DNA from 2 places in the Micromonospora sp. NPDC006766 genome. Region 1 is predicted to be linked to the other one. Evidence: predicted binding sites of a transcription regulator. Region 1 holds the regulator's gene; the other holds the start of a gene.

What was found. Region 1 encodes HrcA, which represses chaperone genes, less so after heat shock. Its sites were predicted from a motif close to GGTTNGCACNCTCNNNNNGAGNGTGCNAACC; they were not measured.
Region 2: the regulator HrcA is predicted to act here: its motif matches at 4,501-4,531, upstream of groES (co-chaperone GroES).

Annotation. Positions count from the first base shown of each region.
Region 1 covers NZ_JBEYIX010000025.1:29,096-36,754, reverse strand. The annotation lists gene lepA (translation elongation factor 4) at 1-80, shown strand, start outside; gene ABZ671_RS20450 (GlsB/YeaQ/YmgE family stress response membrane protein) at 258-536, shown strand; gene ABZ671_RS20445 (MOSC domain-containing protein) at 687-1,331, shown strand; gene ABZ671_RS20440 (hypothetical protein) at 1,467-2,333, opposite strand; gene ABZ671_RS20435 (enoyl-CoA hydratase-related protein) at 2,433-3,242, opposite strand; gene hemW (radical SAM family heme chaperone HemW) at 3,262-4,485, shown strand; gene ABZ671_RS20425 (DUF4870 domain-containing protein) at 4,529-5,092, opposite strand; gene hrcA (heat-inducible transcriptional repressor HrcA) at 5,351-6,373, shown strand; gene dnaJ (molecular chaperone DnaJ) at 6,448-7,590, shown strand; gene ABZ671_RS20410 (16S rRNA (uracil(1498)-N(3))-methyltransferase) at 7,592-7,659, shown strand, end outside.
Region 2 covers NZ_JBEYIX010000003.1:249,752-257,410, reverse strand. The annotation lists gene ABZ671_RS06825 (ABC transporter permease) at 1-407, opposite strand, end outside; gene ABZ671_RS06820 (ATP-binding cassette domain-containing protein) at 404-1,228, opposite strand; gene ABZ671_RS06815 (substrate-binding domain-containing protein) at 1,336-2,436, opposite strand; gene ybaK (Cys-tRNA(Pro) deacylase) at 2,614-3,093, opposite strand; gene ABZ671_RS06805 (methyltransferase domain-containing protein) at 3,195-4,415, opposite strand; gene groES (co-chaperone GroES) at 4,664-4,978, shown strand; gene groL (chaperonin GroEL) at 5,049-6,689, shown strand; gene ABZ671_RS06790 (WhiB family transcriptional regulator) at 7,193-7,576, opposite strand.

The DNA.
Region 1 (7,659 bases):
GGGTGGAGGTTCCCCAGGAGGCCTTCATCGCCGCGCTCTCCTCCGACTCGGGTGACGGCAAGCCCGCCGGCAAAAAGTAGCCGCACCGGTCCGCCGACGCACGGCCGGCGCCCCGCCACGGGACCCGTACCCCGGGTCACGCGTGGGGCGCCGGCCGTTTCGCGTACCCGTCGGTTTGGGTTTTCCGCGACCCGGGAACTTACCGGTCACGACAGGAACCACACAGGATGTGGGTAACTTCTTGGGAGGAGACGACCATGACCATCACGGGCATCATCTCCGCACTGATCGTCGGTCTGATCATCGGCGCTCTGGGTCGCCTGGTCGTTCCGGGGCGCCAGAGCATGCCAGTTTGGCTGCACATGGTGATCGGTGTGGGCGCCGCGTTGCTCGGCACCGTGCTCGCCCGGGCCGGAGGCTTCGCCGACACCGCTGGCATCGACTGGCGTGAGCTGCTGCTGCAGATCGTGCTGGCCGCCATCGCCGTGGCCATTGTGGCCGGGGTGGGTGGCCGGCGCAGCGTCTCGCGCTACTGACCCCCGAAGCGCCCACAGCGGGGCGTCCGGCCATCGAGGTCGGGCGCCCCGCTGGGGTAAGGAGGGGCCCCTTGTTAACGCCTGCGGTAGAGCACGGGCCCCCTGTTAACGCGGTTCCGGCGAGGGCGGCGGCACCCGTACGCTCACTGCATGACGGGCAGGCTGACGGCGGTGAACATCGGCGTGGTGACCGAGGCGGAGTGGGCGGGCGACGCGAGCGGCCGCAGCGGGATCGACAAGCGCCCGGTCGACCGCCCGGTGTCGATCCGGTTCGCCGGGGTGACCGGCGACTTCATCGGGGAGCGCGCCCACCACGGTGGCCCTGACCAGGCGGTGTACGCCTACGCCGAGGAGGACGCCGGCTGGTGGGCCATCGAACTGGGTCGGGCCATCCGACCAGGCGCGTTCGGCGAAAACCTCACCACGTACGCGGTGGATGTCACCGGGGCTGTCGTCGGGGAGCGGTGGGCGGTTGGCTCCGCCCTGCTCGAGGTGACCAAGCCACGCACCCCGTGCACCACGTTCGCCGGCTTCTGGGGCGTGCCCGATCTGATCCGGCGGTTCACCGTCCGGGCCGCGCCCGGGGCGTACCTGCGGGTGCTGCGGGAGGGCGAGGCCGGCGCGGGCGACCCGGTCGAGGTGGTGGACCGGCCGGCGCACGGGGTGACCATCGGCGAGGTGTTCCGGGCGACCACGTTGGAGCCCGAGCTGCTGCCCCGGCTGCTCGACGTGCCGGAACTGCCCGAGCCGATCCGGGACAAGGTTCGTCGCCGGCTCGGCGTCGCCCGCTCCTGACCGGGTGCTGTCGCCTCCGTGGACGGCCCTGGCGCAGGCCCGGGTCCGGCCGCGGATCCGGCCGAGCCGCGGATGGGGGTCTGGTCGAGCGACTGGGGGGTCTGGTCGAGCGACACCACCCCGTCCCGGCCCCGGTCAGGCGTCGGCGAAGACCTCCGCCAGCACCTGGGTCGAGGCCGCCTGGCCGTCGCGTACCCGGTCCCAGGTGCCGTGCTTGGCGGTCCACTCCAGGTCAGCGAAGCGGACCCGCTTCACGCCGTGGTCGTCGGCGTGCGAGACCAGCCAGTGCGCGTACCGCCAGCCGTTGCGGCTGTTGGTCGCCGGGACGGTGAAGCCGGTGAGTTCGGTCGGCGTGGTGAGGTCGTGCAGGCCCCAGTCCAGGGCGAGGCTCTCGACCAGAGCGGCCGCCGCGGCCGGGCCGCGCATCGAGGGCGTCGAGCCGACCGTGCAGGCCACCGCGCCGGTGGCGTGACCGAGCAGCGCTCGGGTGAGCACCTCGGACTCGTCCGCCCACTTCTCGTACGCCTCGGGGAAGGCCGACCGTTGCACCCGCTGGGCCGCCTCGGTGACCCGCATCTTCTCCCAGCCCTTGACCTTCTTCAGCGCGGCGTAGAACTGGTTCGCCGCGTAGCGCGGGTCCTGGACCTGTTCGGGGGTGCCCCAACCCTGGCTCGGGCGCTGCTGGAACAGGCCCAGCGAGTCCCGGTCGCCGTGCGCGATGTTGCGCAGGTGCGACTCCTGGTACGCGGTGGCCAGCGCCACCACCACGGCCCGCTCGGGCATCCGCCGCTGTACGCCGATCGCCGCGATGGTGGCCGCGTTGGCCATTTGTTCGGCACTCAGCACGACCTCGCCGTCGGCCTGCACCGTGCAGGTGCGGCTGGCCATCGTGAACCGGAGGTGCTGCCCGAACTGCTTGGTGACGAACCAGACGCCGAGCAGGGCGACGACCGCCACCACCACACCTGCCGCCACGATGGCAACTCGAATCCGCACGCGCACCCCCTGTCCCGACGGTCCGACCAGCGTACGTCCCCCGACGCACGGTCCGGGGCCGGCCGTCCGCCCTAGCTCGCGCCCGCCCGACCCGGTCGTTCGGTCCTAGCTCGCGTCCTCTCCCGGACCACCGTCCAGAGCGGCCACCCATCGAGCGAGTCGTTTTTCGCGGAACGCGGCCACGCCCTCCCGGCCCTCGTCGGAGAGGAAGTACCCGGTGGAGAGGGCACCCAACTCGGCGATCTCCGCCCGCAGGTCGGTGGCGGCCGGCCGGCGCAGCAGCTCCTTGGCGCCGGCGAGGGCCTTCGGCGCGCCCCGCACCAGCGAGGCGCAGTAGCGTGCCACCGCCTCGTCCAGCTCGGCCGCCGGCACGGCGGCGGTGACCAGGCCGATCTCGGCGGCCCGCCGGCCGTCGAAGGTGTCGCCGGTCAGGTACAGCTCGGCGGCGGCCCGGGAGTGCAGCCGGGGCAGCACGGTCGCGGAGATCACCGCCGGGATCACCCCGATCCGGACCTCGGTGAACGCGAACGTCGCCTCCTCGGCGCAGACCGCCAGGTCGGCTGCGGCGATCAGGCCCAGCCCGCCCGCCCGGGCCGGCCCGGCCACCTGCGCCAGCACCGGCTTGGGGCACTCCCGCACCGCCGCCAGCACCTCGCCCAGCATTCCCGCCGGCACCGTCCCGCTGGCGTACGCGGCGGCGGTCTCCTTCAGGTCGGCCCCGGAGCAGAAGACCGGGCCGGTGTGGCCCAGCACGATCGCCCGGACGGCGTCGTCGGCGACCGCGGCGGCCAGCCCGGCCAGCAGCTCGGTCATCAGCGGGGTGGAGAGCGCGTTGCGGTTGTGCGGGCTGTCCAGGGTGAGGGTGGTCACCCCACGGGCCGTGGCGACCCGCACGAGAGCGTCCGGAGAGGTCATGCCGGGCACACTAGTGGCCATGCCTGGCGCTCTTCCAGAAGGCGAGCCCGTCCCGGTCGACGGGTCGCTGCCCCCTGCCGCCCTGTCTGCCGTCGGCGCGCGCGGCTTCGGGGTGTATGTGCACGTCCCGTTCTGCGCCAGCCGCTGCGGCTACTGCGACTTCAACACCTACACGTCGGCGGAGCTCGGCGGCGGAGCCAGCCGCGAGTCGTACGCCGAGACCGTGCTGGCCGAGCTGGCGCTCGCCGCCCGGGCGCTGGGCGACACCCCGCCGCCCCGGGTGGACACCGTTTTCGTGGGTGGCGGTACGCCCACCCTGCTCCCCGCCGACGACCTGGCCCGGATCCTGGACGGCATCGACCGCACCTGGGGGCTGGCCGCCGACGCCGAGGTGACCACCGAGGCCAACCCCGAGTCGGTAAACCCCGGGTCGCTCAAGGCGCTGCGGGCGGCCGGCTACACCCGGATCTCGCTGGGCATGCAGTCCGCCGCGCCCGGGGTGCTGGCGATCCTGGACCGGCAGCACAGCGCCGGTCGGGCCGTGGCCGCCGCCGAAGAGGCGCGGGACGCCGGGTTCGACCACGTGAACCTGGACCTGATCTACGGCACGCCGGGGGAGCACGCGGAGGACTTCGCCGCCTCGCTGGACCAGGTGGTGGCGGCGGGCGTGGACCACGTCAGCGCGTACGCCCTGATCGTGGAGGAGGGCACCCGGCTGGCCGCGCGGATGCGTCGCGGAGAGCTGGCGTACCCGAGCGACGACGTCGCGGCGGACCGTTACCTGGCCGCGGAGGCCGCCCTGGACGCGGCCGGCTTCTCCTGGTATGAGGTCTCCAACTGGGCCCGCTCCGAGGCGGCCCGCTGCCGGCACAACCTGCTCTACTGGCGCGGCGGTGACTGGTGGGGCCTCGGCCCGGGGGCACACAGCCACGTCGGCGGGGTGCGCTGGTGGAACGTCAAGCACCCCACCGCGTACGCCGGACGCCTGGCCGCGGGGAAGTCACCCGGCCTGGCCCGGGAGGTGCTCACCCCCGACGAGGCGCACATGGAGGACGTGATGCTGCGGCTGCGGCTCGCCGACGGCCTGTCGCTGGGCGTGCTGGACGCGGCGGGTCGGGCCGGCGCGCAGCGGGCACTGGCCGACGGTCTGCTGACCGCCGACGGGTACGCGGCCGGCCGGGCCGTGCTCACCCTGCGCGGCCGGTTGCTGGCCGACGCGGTGGTGCGCGACCTGCTGCCCTGAGCGATGACGGACCCGGCCGACCGGAGGGACGGCCGGGTCACGGTCACTTGATGAAGCTGGCGGACATCGGGTAGCGGTAGGGCTGGCCCTCGTTGGCCTTCATGCCGGCGATGATCCCGAACAGGATCTGGATCACCACGACCGCGATGCTGGGCAGGAAGAGCAGGCACCAGCTCACGAAGAGCAGCACGAACGCGATGATCGACCAGAGGAGCTGGAAGTTCAGCGCGGCGAGGGCGTGGGCCCGGGCGGTGGGGGACTGCGGGCCGCGGACCAGGAAGGCGATCAGCGGGGCGACGAAGCCCAGCGGGCCGAAGCTGATCAGTGCGCCAGCGGCGCCGCCGAAGTGCGCGATCAGCGCCCAGGTCTTGTCCTCGTTGTTGCCGTAGCCGCCGCCCGGCGGGGGGTAGCCGCCCGGCGGGGGGTAGCCGCCCGGCGGCGGATAGCCACCGGGTGGGGGATAGCCGGGACCGCTCGGGCCCCCGGACATTGGTGCGGTGGGGGGCTCGTTGGCCGGCGAGGAGCCGTATGGTGCCGACTGCGGGGTGTCGCCCGGCGGCTGGGCGCCGGGGTCCCCCGCTCCGGGAAAGCGAGGTGGTTCAGTCATGGACGTCACGGTAGGTCCCGTTCGCAACGACGCGCCAGAGCGACACCGCCCCGGAAGTCCGGCTGTTTGGCTCTCCCGGAGTGTGCGGTGGACCGCACCGGAGGTCCGTCGCTGATCATCGCGTCGGTGGGTGTGCCGACGTAGACTGGCACTCGCTACAGTCGAGTGCCAGATGCTCGACCGGCACCGCGTGCCGCCTGATCGACCACCAGGCGGTGCCGGGCGCCGGCGGGCCGAGGTGCGTCAGGAGGTGGGGAGATGGGTCTCGACGACCGCAAGCTCGCCGTGCTCCGCGCGATTGTCGAGGACTACGTCGCCACCCAGGAGCCGGTCGGCAGCAAGGCGCTGGTGGAGCGCCACCAGTTGGGCGTCTCCCCGGCCACCGTACGCAACGACATGGCCGTCCTGGAGGACGAGGGCTACATCCGGCAGCCGCACACCAGCGCCGGCCGGGTGCCCACCGACCGCGGCTATCGGCTCTTCGTCGACCGGCTCTCGCGGGTCAAGCCGCTCAGCCCGGCCGAGCGCCGGGCCATCGAGCGGTTCCTGGTCGGCGCGGTCGATCTGGACGACGTGGTGCACCGCACGGTCCGGCTGCTGGCCCAGCTCACCCGGCAGGTCGCCGTGGTGCAGTACCCCAGCCTGGCCCGTTCCAAGGTGCGCCACCTGGAGCTGGTGCCGATCTCCACCACCCGGCTGATGGTGGTCATGATCGCCGACACCGGTCGGGTCGAGCAGCGGCTGGTCGAGCTGCCCGGCCCACTGTCGGCCGACGACGTCACCGACCTGCGTCGGCTGGCCAACGACAAGCTGGTTGGCAGCCGGCTGTCGGACACCCCGCCGCTGGTCCAGGCCCTGGTGGACGAGTCCTCGCCGCACCTGCGCCCGGCCATGGCCACGCTCTCCAGCGTGCTGCTGGAGACGCTGGTCGAGCGGCACGAGGAGCGGCTCGCGCTGGCCGGCACGGCCAACCTCACCCGAGGTGGCCTGCTGGATTTCCAGGGCTCACTGCGGCCCATCCTCGAGGCGCTCGAGGAGGAGGTCGTGCTCCTCAAGCTCATCGGCGAGGCCGAGCCGAGCACCACCCGGGTGCTGATCGGCGACGAGAACGAGATCGACAACCTGCGCGCCGCCTCGGTGGTCAGCACCGGGTACGGCCCGGGTCGCACCATCGTCGGCGGCCTGGGTGTGGTCGGGCCGACCCGGATGGACTACCCCGGCACCATCGCCACGGTGCGAGCCGTGGCACGCTACGTGGGCGAGCTGCTGGCCCAGAACTGACCAGTCAGGGGCGGCGGCCGGCAGGAGGCCGGCGACCGGCGCAACGCGAGACGAACATGAGGACACCGAACGCAGTGGCCAGGGACTACTACGGCATTCTCGGCGTCAGCCGGGACGCCTCCGACGACGAGATCAAGCGCGCCTACCGCAAGCTGGCGCGGCAGTTCCACCCGGATGTCAATCCGGATCCGGAGGCACAGGAGAAGTTCAAGGACATCAACGCCGCGTACGAGGTCCTCTCGGACGATCGGAAACGGCAGATCGTCGACCTGGGCGGCGACCCGCTGGCTCCGGGGGGCGGGGGCGCCGGTCCGGGAGGCCCGGGCGGCGCCGGCCCGTTCGTCGGGTTCCAGGACATCATGGACGCGTTCTTCGGCGGGGCTGCCGGCGGTTCGCGCGGCCCCCGTCCGCGTACCCGGCCGGGCGCTGACGCGATCCTGCGGCTGGAGCTGGACCTCAACGAGACCGCGTTCGGCGTCGAAGCCCCGATCACGGTCGACACCGCCGTGCTCTGCACCACCTGTTCCGGTGCCGGGACCGCGGCCGGCACCCACCTCGCGACCTGCGAGGCGTGCGGTGGGCGGGGCGAGGTGCAGTCGGTGCAGCGGACCTTCCTCGGCCAGGTGGTCTCCGCCCGGCCGTGCACGGTCTGCCAGGGCCACGGCACCACCATCCCGAACCCCTGCCCGACCTGTGCCGGTGACGGCCGGGTCCGGACCCGCCGCTCACTCACCGTCAAGATCCCGGCCGGTGTCGAGGACGGCATGCGGATCCGGCTGGCCCAGCAGGGCGAGGTCGGCCCGGGCGGCGGGACGGCCGGCGACCTCTACGTGGAGATCCACGAGCGGCCGCACGACGTCTACTCCCGCAAGGGCGACGATCTGCACTGCCGAGTCACCGTGCCGATGACCGCCGCCGCGCTCGGCACCCGGCTGACCATCAAGACCCTGGACAGCGAGGAACCGGTCGATGTCAAGCCGGGCACCCAGCCGGGCAGCACGCTGCGGCTGCGCGCCCGGGGCGTGCCGCACCTGCGCGGCACCGGCCGGGGCGACCTCTACGTCCACCTCGACGTCCGCACCCCGACCAAGCTCGACGCCGAGCAGGAGCGGATGCTGCGCGAGTTCGCCAAGACCCGGGGCGAGGAGGTCGCCGAGCTCACCAAGCAGGGCGGCTTCTTCTCCCGGATGCGCGACGCCTTCAACGGGCACGCCTAGCGTGTCCGCGCCGCTGTTCCTGGTCGAGGCGCTGCCCACCGGTGACACGCTGACCCTCGACGGGCCGGA
Region 2 (7,659 bases), on a different contig from region 1:
CCCAGGAGCGTGCCGATGACCAGCCCGGTGGCGATGGCGGCGAGGACCGCCAGGTACCAGGGGTAGCCGAGGACGGTCACCACGTTGGCCAGGACCGCGGCGCAGACTCCGCTGGCAAAGCCGGCGGAGAGGTCGATCTCGCCGAGCAGCAGGACGAAGACCAGCCCCATCGCGATCAGGGCGACGGCCGCGCCCTGGGTGAAGAGGTTGGCGAAGTTGCCGGCGGTGACAAAGGCCGGGCGCGCGACCGAGAAGCCGACGCAGAGCACGACGAGCATGCCGACGGCGGGAAACGCGCCGATGTCGCCTCCGCGTACCCGATGCCAGTAGTTGCGGAGGTGACTGCCGACGGTGGGCACCGGTGTGACGGCGGCGGGCCCCTCATTCTTCACGGCGGTGGTGGTCATCGGACGGCTCCTGGAGTGGGGTCGGCGGGCTCGGCGCCGGTGCCGTTGCTGCCCGGGGCCGGGTCGGCGGGGAGGCCGAGGCTGCCGGAGCGGCCAGCCGTGATCAGCTCGACCACCTGGGAGTGGGTGATGTCGCTGGCCTTCACCTGGGCGACCATCTGGCCGAGGTAGAGCGCGGCGATCCGGTCGGAGACGGCGAAGACGTCGTTCATGTTGTGCGAGATGAGCACCACGGCCAGCCCTTTGTCGGCCAGCCGGCGGACCAGCTCCAGCACCTGCGCGGTCTGCGCGACGCCGAGTGCGGCGGTCGGCTCGTCCAGGATGACCAGCTTGCTGTTCCAGAGCACCGCCTTGGCGATCGCCACGGTCTGGCGCTGGCCACCGGAGAGGCTGGAGACGTGCTGACGCAGCGACTTCACCGTGCGGACGCTCAGCCCGGCCAGGGTCTCGGCGGCCAACTGCTCCATGGCCGGCTCGTCGAGCACGATGCCGCTGCGCCGCTCCCGCCCGAGGAACATGTTCTGGACGATGTCGAGGTTGTCGCAGAGCGCGAGGTCCTGGTAGACGACCTCGATGCCGAGCGCGGCCGCGTCGCGCGGGCCGTGGATGCTCACCGGCTGGCCGTCGAAGAGGAACTCGCCGGCGTCCGTGGGATAGATGCCGCTGATGCACTTGACCAGGGTCGACTTGCCGGCGCCGTTGTCGCCGACCAGCGCGGTGACCTCGCCGGGGTGTGCGGCGAAGCCGACGTCGCGCAGCACCTGGACGGGACCGAAGCTCTTGTCGATCCCGCGCAGTTCCAGCAGGGGGGTGGCGGGCACGGGGGTCTCCTTTGCGCGGAGAGAGATCTCGGATGCCGTCCGGCGACGCGCCGCCCGGCGCGGAGTATGCGTGCCGGGCGGCGCCGCCTGAAACGGGCAGGAAAAGGTCAGCTGATGCCGGCGTCGGCGCAGAGCTTGGCGTACGCCCCGGCGCAGAGCTCTTCCTTGGTCACGTAGCCGTCGTCAACGACGTCCTTGACGTTGTCCTTGAAGATCGCCTTCGGCTCCAGCAGCACGGCCGGCACGTCCCGGCCGCCCTCCGGGTCCTTGACAGTCTGGCCGGTGTCCTTCTTCTCGCCCTTGGCGAGTGCGATGGCCAGCCCGGCGGCGGCGTCCGCCTCCTTCTTGACCGCCTTGTAGACGGTCATGCACTGGTCACCGGCGAGGATGTTCTGCAGGCCCTCGGCGGTGGCGTCCTGGCCGGTCACCGGGACCTTGCCGTTGAGCTTGTTCTTCTTCAGCACCGAGATGGCCGCGTTGCCGAGACCGTCGTTGGCGGCGAGCACCCCGTCGATTTTGCCGCCGGCGTTGGTGAGCTGCTGCTCGAAGATCGTGCCGGCCTCGGCGTTGTCCCACTTCGGTACGGAGTCGTCGGCGGCCTTGGTGTATTCCTTCGAGTCGAACTTCGGCTTGAGCACCGAGTCGTACCCGTTCTTGAACAGGGTGGCGTTGTTGTCCGTCGGCGAGCCGTTGAGGTAGGTGATCGTCGGGTTCTTGACGCCCTTGTCGGTCAGGCACTTGACCAGACCCTCGCCCTGGAGCTTGCCGACCGCCTCGTTGTCGAAGCTGACGTAGTACGCCGCCGAGCCGCCGAGGGTGAGCCGGTCATAGTCGATGGTGGCCACACCCTGGGACTTCGCCCGGTCCAGCACGGCCTTGCCGGTGCCGGAGTCCAGGTTGACGATCATCAGGACGGTTACGCCTTCGTTGATCATCGTGTCGGCGATGGTCTGGAAGGCGTTCTTGTCGTCCTGAGCATTGTCGATCTTGGCCTCGACGCCGGCGGCCTTGAACGCCTCCTCCAGGTACTTGCGGTCCGCGGTCTCCCACCGCGCGGAGGACTTGCTGTCCGGGAGGATCACGCCGATCTTCGGCTTCTTGGCTGAGTCGCCGCGGCCCTGGTCGGAGCCGCCGTTGTCACCACAGGCGGCCATGCTGCCGGCGGCCAGCAGGCCGGCGGCAGCGAAGGTGAGGAAGCCCTTGCGCATGTGCAGGGTCCTTTCCGGAGGTGGGGGATGGTGTTTTTGTTGTGTCCGGCAACGTATTCCCCGCCTCACGGCGCATGCAAGACTGTCGAAGTCGGAAGTTTGTTGGCGGCGATAACAATTCAGCAACGCCACTGGCCTCCGGTTGCTCGGCTGGCCTCAGGTGGGCTGCGACTGGGCTCAGGCCGCGGCGATCGGCGCGGTGACGGCGTCGGTCAGCGCGACCAGGTCCGCCGGGGCGAGTTGCAGTTGAAGCCCCCGACGACCCGCCGAGACATAGACACTCGGATGGCCCAGCGCGGACGCGTCGACCACAGTGGGCAACCGCTTGCGCTGGCCGAGCGGGCTGATTCCGCCCCGCACGTAGCCGGTGGCCCGCTCGGCGGCGGCCCGGTCGGCCATGGTGGCCCGCTTGCCGCCAACGGCGGCGGCCAGGGCCTTGAGGTCCAGATCCCCGGTGACCGGCACGACCGCCACGGTGAGCCCGCCGTCGACCTCGGTGACCAGCGACTTGAACACCCGCTCCGGCGGCACCCCGAGGGCCGCCGCGACCAGGGCACCGTAGTTCGGCGCATCCGGGGAGACGTCGTACGGGTGGGTGCTGTGCCTGATCTTCCGCTTCGCCAGCAGCGCCGTCGCCGGAGTGCCCTGTCCCGCCATGCCCGACAAGCTAACCCGCCCGGTGCCGGCCGGCGAGCCTAATCCCGCGCCAACCATCCTCAGCCCGGCGCAGACCGTCCTCAACCCGGTGCCGACCGTGCTCAACCCGGCAGCGGCTGGCAGAGCAGCACGGTCGGCGCGCCGTCAACCCGGGTCAGCACCAGGCTGGCCGCCGCCTCGCCGGCGAGCCTCAGGTCGCGGCGCAGCTTCTCCGGCTCCAGCGCCGAGCCGCGCTTGAGGATCTCCACCCGGCCCACCCGGCGCTCCCGGAGCAGGGCGCGCAGCCGCTTCAGCGAGAACGGCAGCACATCGGTGATCTCCAGGCAGCGGGCGAACGGGGTGGCTACCGGCGTGTCGGCGTAGAGGTAGGCGATGCTCGGGTCGGCCAGGGTCGCGCCCAGTTCCACGGCCAGTTCGGCGACCAGGTGCGCGCGGACCACGGCCGGGTCCGGGTCGTACAGGTAACGGCGGACGGTGCCGACGGGCGCCTCGGCGTCGCCGCTGCCGGTGAGCTGATAACAGGGGGCCCCTGCTCTACCGGAGGCGTTAACAGGGGGCCCTTCCTTGCACAGGGTGGCGCGGCGGGGGAGGTCGGCCAGTGCACCGCACCAGAGGGCGGCCTCGACCAGGTCGCCGGAGACGCTGACCCATTCCGCCTCGGCACCCGGCGGGATCAGCGCGTGGTCCAGCCCCGGGGCCACCTTCACCACGGTCCGGGGCGCCCGCTCGGCCAGCCCGGTGACGAAGTCCCAGGGCGGCGAGTAGGCGTTCGGGTCGAAGATCCGGCGGCCGGTGCCCGCCTTCCGCCGGGCCGGGTCGCAGAAGACGGCGTCCACCCGGGTCACGTCGAAGGCCGTCGCGTCGCCACACTCGACGTTGAACAATTCGGCCAGTCCGGCCGCCTCGGCGTTCGCGGCGGCCATCGCGGCGGTCACCGGGTCGGCCTCCACCCCGTACACCCGGATGCCGGCGCGGGCGGCGGCGAGCGCGTCCGCGCCGAGGCCGCAGCCCAGGTCGGCGAGGCTGCGCACCCCGGCGGCGCGCAGCCGGGCGGCCCGTCGGTCGGCGACTACCCGACGGGTGGCCTGCTCCAGCCCGGGGCGGGTGAGGAACATGCCGGCGGCCTCCGGCCCGAACTTGCCGGCCGCCCGGCGGCGCAGCTCGGCCTGGGTGAGCGCGGCGGCGGCCAACCCGGCCGGGAACCCCGCCGAGCGGAGCCGGGCCGCCGCGGTCAGCGGATCACCGCCGGCGACCTCGGTGGCCGCCGCGAGCGCGGCCGACCCCTCGGGGGTACGCAGGGCGGCGAGCTGGTCGAGATCCACCCGCTCATTGTCCGGGCAGCGCGCGACGCGCCGGGCGGCGGGTTGGCACTCTCCTTGACGGAGTGCTAGCCGAGGAATAACCTGCGATTAGCACTCTCACCCTGAGGGTGCCAACTCCCGGGCCCGCGTGTCCGGGGGTTGACGCCAGGCGGACCGGCACCCGCGACGACGGCCCCGCCCGGTGGCATGTGGCAGATTGACGCCGGTCGGCGTGCCGACCGGCAACGAAACCAGTACCCCAGGAGGGTATGCCCGTGACTACCGCGACCAAGGTTGCGATCAAGCCGCTCGAGGACCGGATCGTGGTCCAGGCGAACGAGGCTGAGACCACCACGGCGTCGGGCATCGTGATCCCCGACACCGCCAAGGAGAAGCCGCAGGAGGGCACCGTCCTCGCTGTCGGCCCGGGCCGGATCGACGACAAGGGTAACCGTGTGCCGCTCGACGTGAAGGTCGGCGACACCGTTCTCTACTCGAAGTACGGCGGCACCGAGGTCAAGTACGCCGGCGAGGAGTACCTGGTGCTCTCCGCCCGCGACGTCCTCGCGGTCATCGAGAAGTAAGCAACCGATCAGTGTCGTTGCCCCGGTCCGGCTCGCCGGGCCGGGGCAACGTCGCTTCGAAGGGATACTGATGGCAAAGATCCTCAGCTTCTCGGACGATGCCCGGCACCTGCTGGAGCACGGTGTCAACGCCCTCGCCGACGCGGTCAAGGTCACCCTCGGCCCGCGCGGGCGCAACGTCGTCCTGGACAAGAAGTTCGGTGCGCCCACGATCACCAACGACGGCGTGACCATCGCCAAGGAGATCGAGCTCACCAACCCGTACGAGAACCTCGGCGCGCAGCTGGTCAAGGAGGTGGCGACCAAGACCAACGACGTCGCCGGTGACGGGACCACCACCGCGACCGTGCTGGCCCAGGCGATGGTCCGCGAGGGCCTGCGCAACGTGGCCGCCGGGGCCAACCCGACCGGCCTCAAGCGGGGCGTCGACGCGGCGGCCCGGCAGGTCTCCGAGGCGCTGCTCGGCAAGGCCGTTGAGGTCTCCGGCAAGGAGTCGATCGCGCACGTCGCGACGATCTCCGCGCAGGACGCCACCATCGGCGAGCTGATCGCCGAGGCGATGGAGAAGGTCGGCCGCGATGGTGTCATCACCGTCGAGGAGGGCTCCGCGCTCGTCACCGAGCTGGAGGTGACCGAGGGGCTCCAGTTCGACAAGGGCTTCATCTCGCCGAACTTCGTCACCGACGTGGAGGGGCAGGAGTCGGTCCTGGAGGACCCGTACATCCTGATCACCACGCAGAAGATCTCGGCGATCGAGGAGCTGCTGCCGCTGCTGGAGAAGGTCCTCCAGCAGAACAAGCCGCTGCTCATCATCGCCGAGGACGTCGAGGGCCAGGCGCTGTCGACGCTGGTGGTCAACGCCATCCGCAAGACCCTCAAGGTCTGCGCGGTCAAGGCCCCCGGTTTCGGTGACCGTCGCAAGGCGATGCTCCAGGACATGGCGATTCTGACCGGCGCCGAGCTGGTTGCCCCGGAGCTGGGCTACAAGCTCGACCAGGTCGGCTTGGAGGTGCTCGGCACCGCCCGTCGCGTGGTGGTCGACAAGGAGAACACCACCGTCGTCGACGGCGGCGGCCAGGCGTCCGAGGTCGCCGACCGGGTTGCCCAGATCCGCAAGGAGATCGAGGCCTCGGACTCCGAGTGGGACCGGGAGAAGCTGGCCGAGCGGCTGGCGAAGCTCTCCGGCGGCATCGCCGTGATCAAGGTCGGCGCGGCCACCGAGGTCGAGATGAAGGAGCGCAAGCACCGCATCGAGGACGCCATCGCCGCGACCAAGGCCGCGGTCGAGGAGGGTACGGTCCCGGGTGGCGGCGCCGCCCTGGTCCAGATCCTGCCGGTGCTCGACGACCACCTGGGCCTGACCGGTGACGAGAAGGTCGGCGTCTCGATCGTGCGCAAGGCGCTGGTCGAGCCGCTGCGCTGGATCGCCCAGAACGCCGGCCACGACGGCTATGTGGTGGTGCAGAAGGTCGCCGGCAAGGAGTGGGGCAACGGCCTCGACGCCGCCACCGGTGAGTACGTCGACCTGGTCAAGTCCGGCATCCTCGACCCGGTGAAGGTGACCCGCAACGCGGTCACCAACGCCGCCTCGATCGCCGGGCTGCTGCTCACCACCGAGAGCCTGGTGGTGGAGAAGCCGGAGAAGGCCGAGCCGGCCGCCGCCGGCGGTCACGGCCACGGTCACGGCCACCAGCACGGCCCGGGCTTCTGAGTCTGAGGCCGTAACGGCAGTCGATCAGGGCACACCGCCTCCCGAGCGGTGTGCCCTGATCCGTATTGCTCCTGAACTGCTGACGGGCCGGGTGTTGGTCGGGGACGCTACGAAGTTGATGACGTAAACGATTCACCGGCCCCAGCCCGGCGGCCGTCCAGCAAACGGCACACCGGCAGGTGGTCGGCGGGGTACCCCGCCCCTGTCGAGACCCGCGTCCGACCGGTCTCGCCCACCTCGCCCGCGCCGCCGCTGTCCTCGGGCACGCCCGCTTCTGCGCCGCTGGCGTCGCCGTTGCTCGGCTGGTCCCAGCCTGTCCTCGGCCACCCCCGTGCGCGACCTGAATCATCCACGTCATCAAGTTCGTAGCGCCCGAAGGACAGCTTGCGCCGGGCGCACCGGACCGCGGGAGGTGGGCCGCTGCCGTGAGGCATGGCGGTCGCGTGCGAGCGAGCCGACACCCGGAGCTTGGGACGCGTCATCGGGATGGTGGTGGGGGCGGGTCAGGCGATCCGGCGCTGCTCCGGCACCGCGGACCGGTGCGTCGCGCCGAGGCGCGACTCCAGCCGGGCCACGTCGACCCGCGACTGCCGGCGGTCGGCCAGGTCCTCCCAGCCGAGGGCGAGCAGCCGGAGCCGTTCCGACTCGCTGAACCCACCCCACACCCCGTAGGGCTCACGGACCGACAGGGCGTGCGCGGCGCACTCGGCCCGCACGGGACAGGCCCGGCAGACGGTCTTGGCATCCGACTCGCGGCGCAGGCGCGACGAGCCGCGCTCACCGTCCGGGTGGAAGAACTGCGCGCTGTCCCGCCCTCGACAGGCACCGAGCCGCTGCCAGTCCCAGAGGTCGATGATGGGCCCAGGCAGTCTGCGTACGTTCGACATCAGCACCCCTCTTCCTGCCGGTTCCGGCTGCCCCCTCGGTACCCGGGCCTGCTCGCGCTCACACATCTGTGATCGAGACCTCG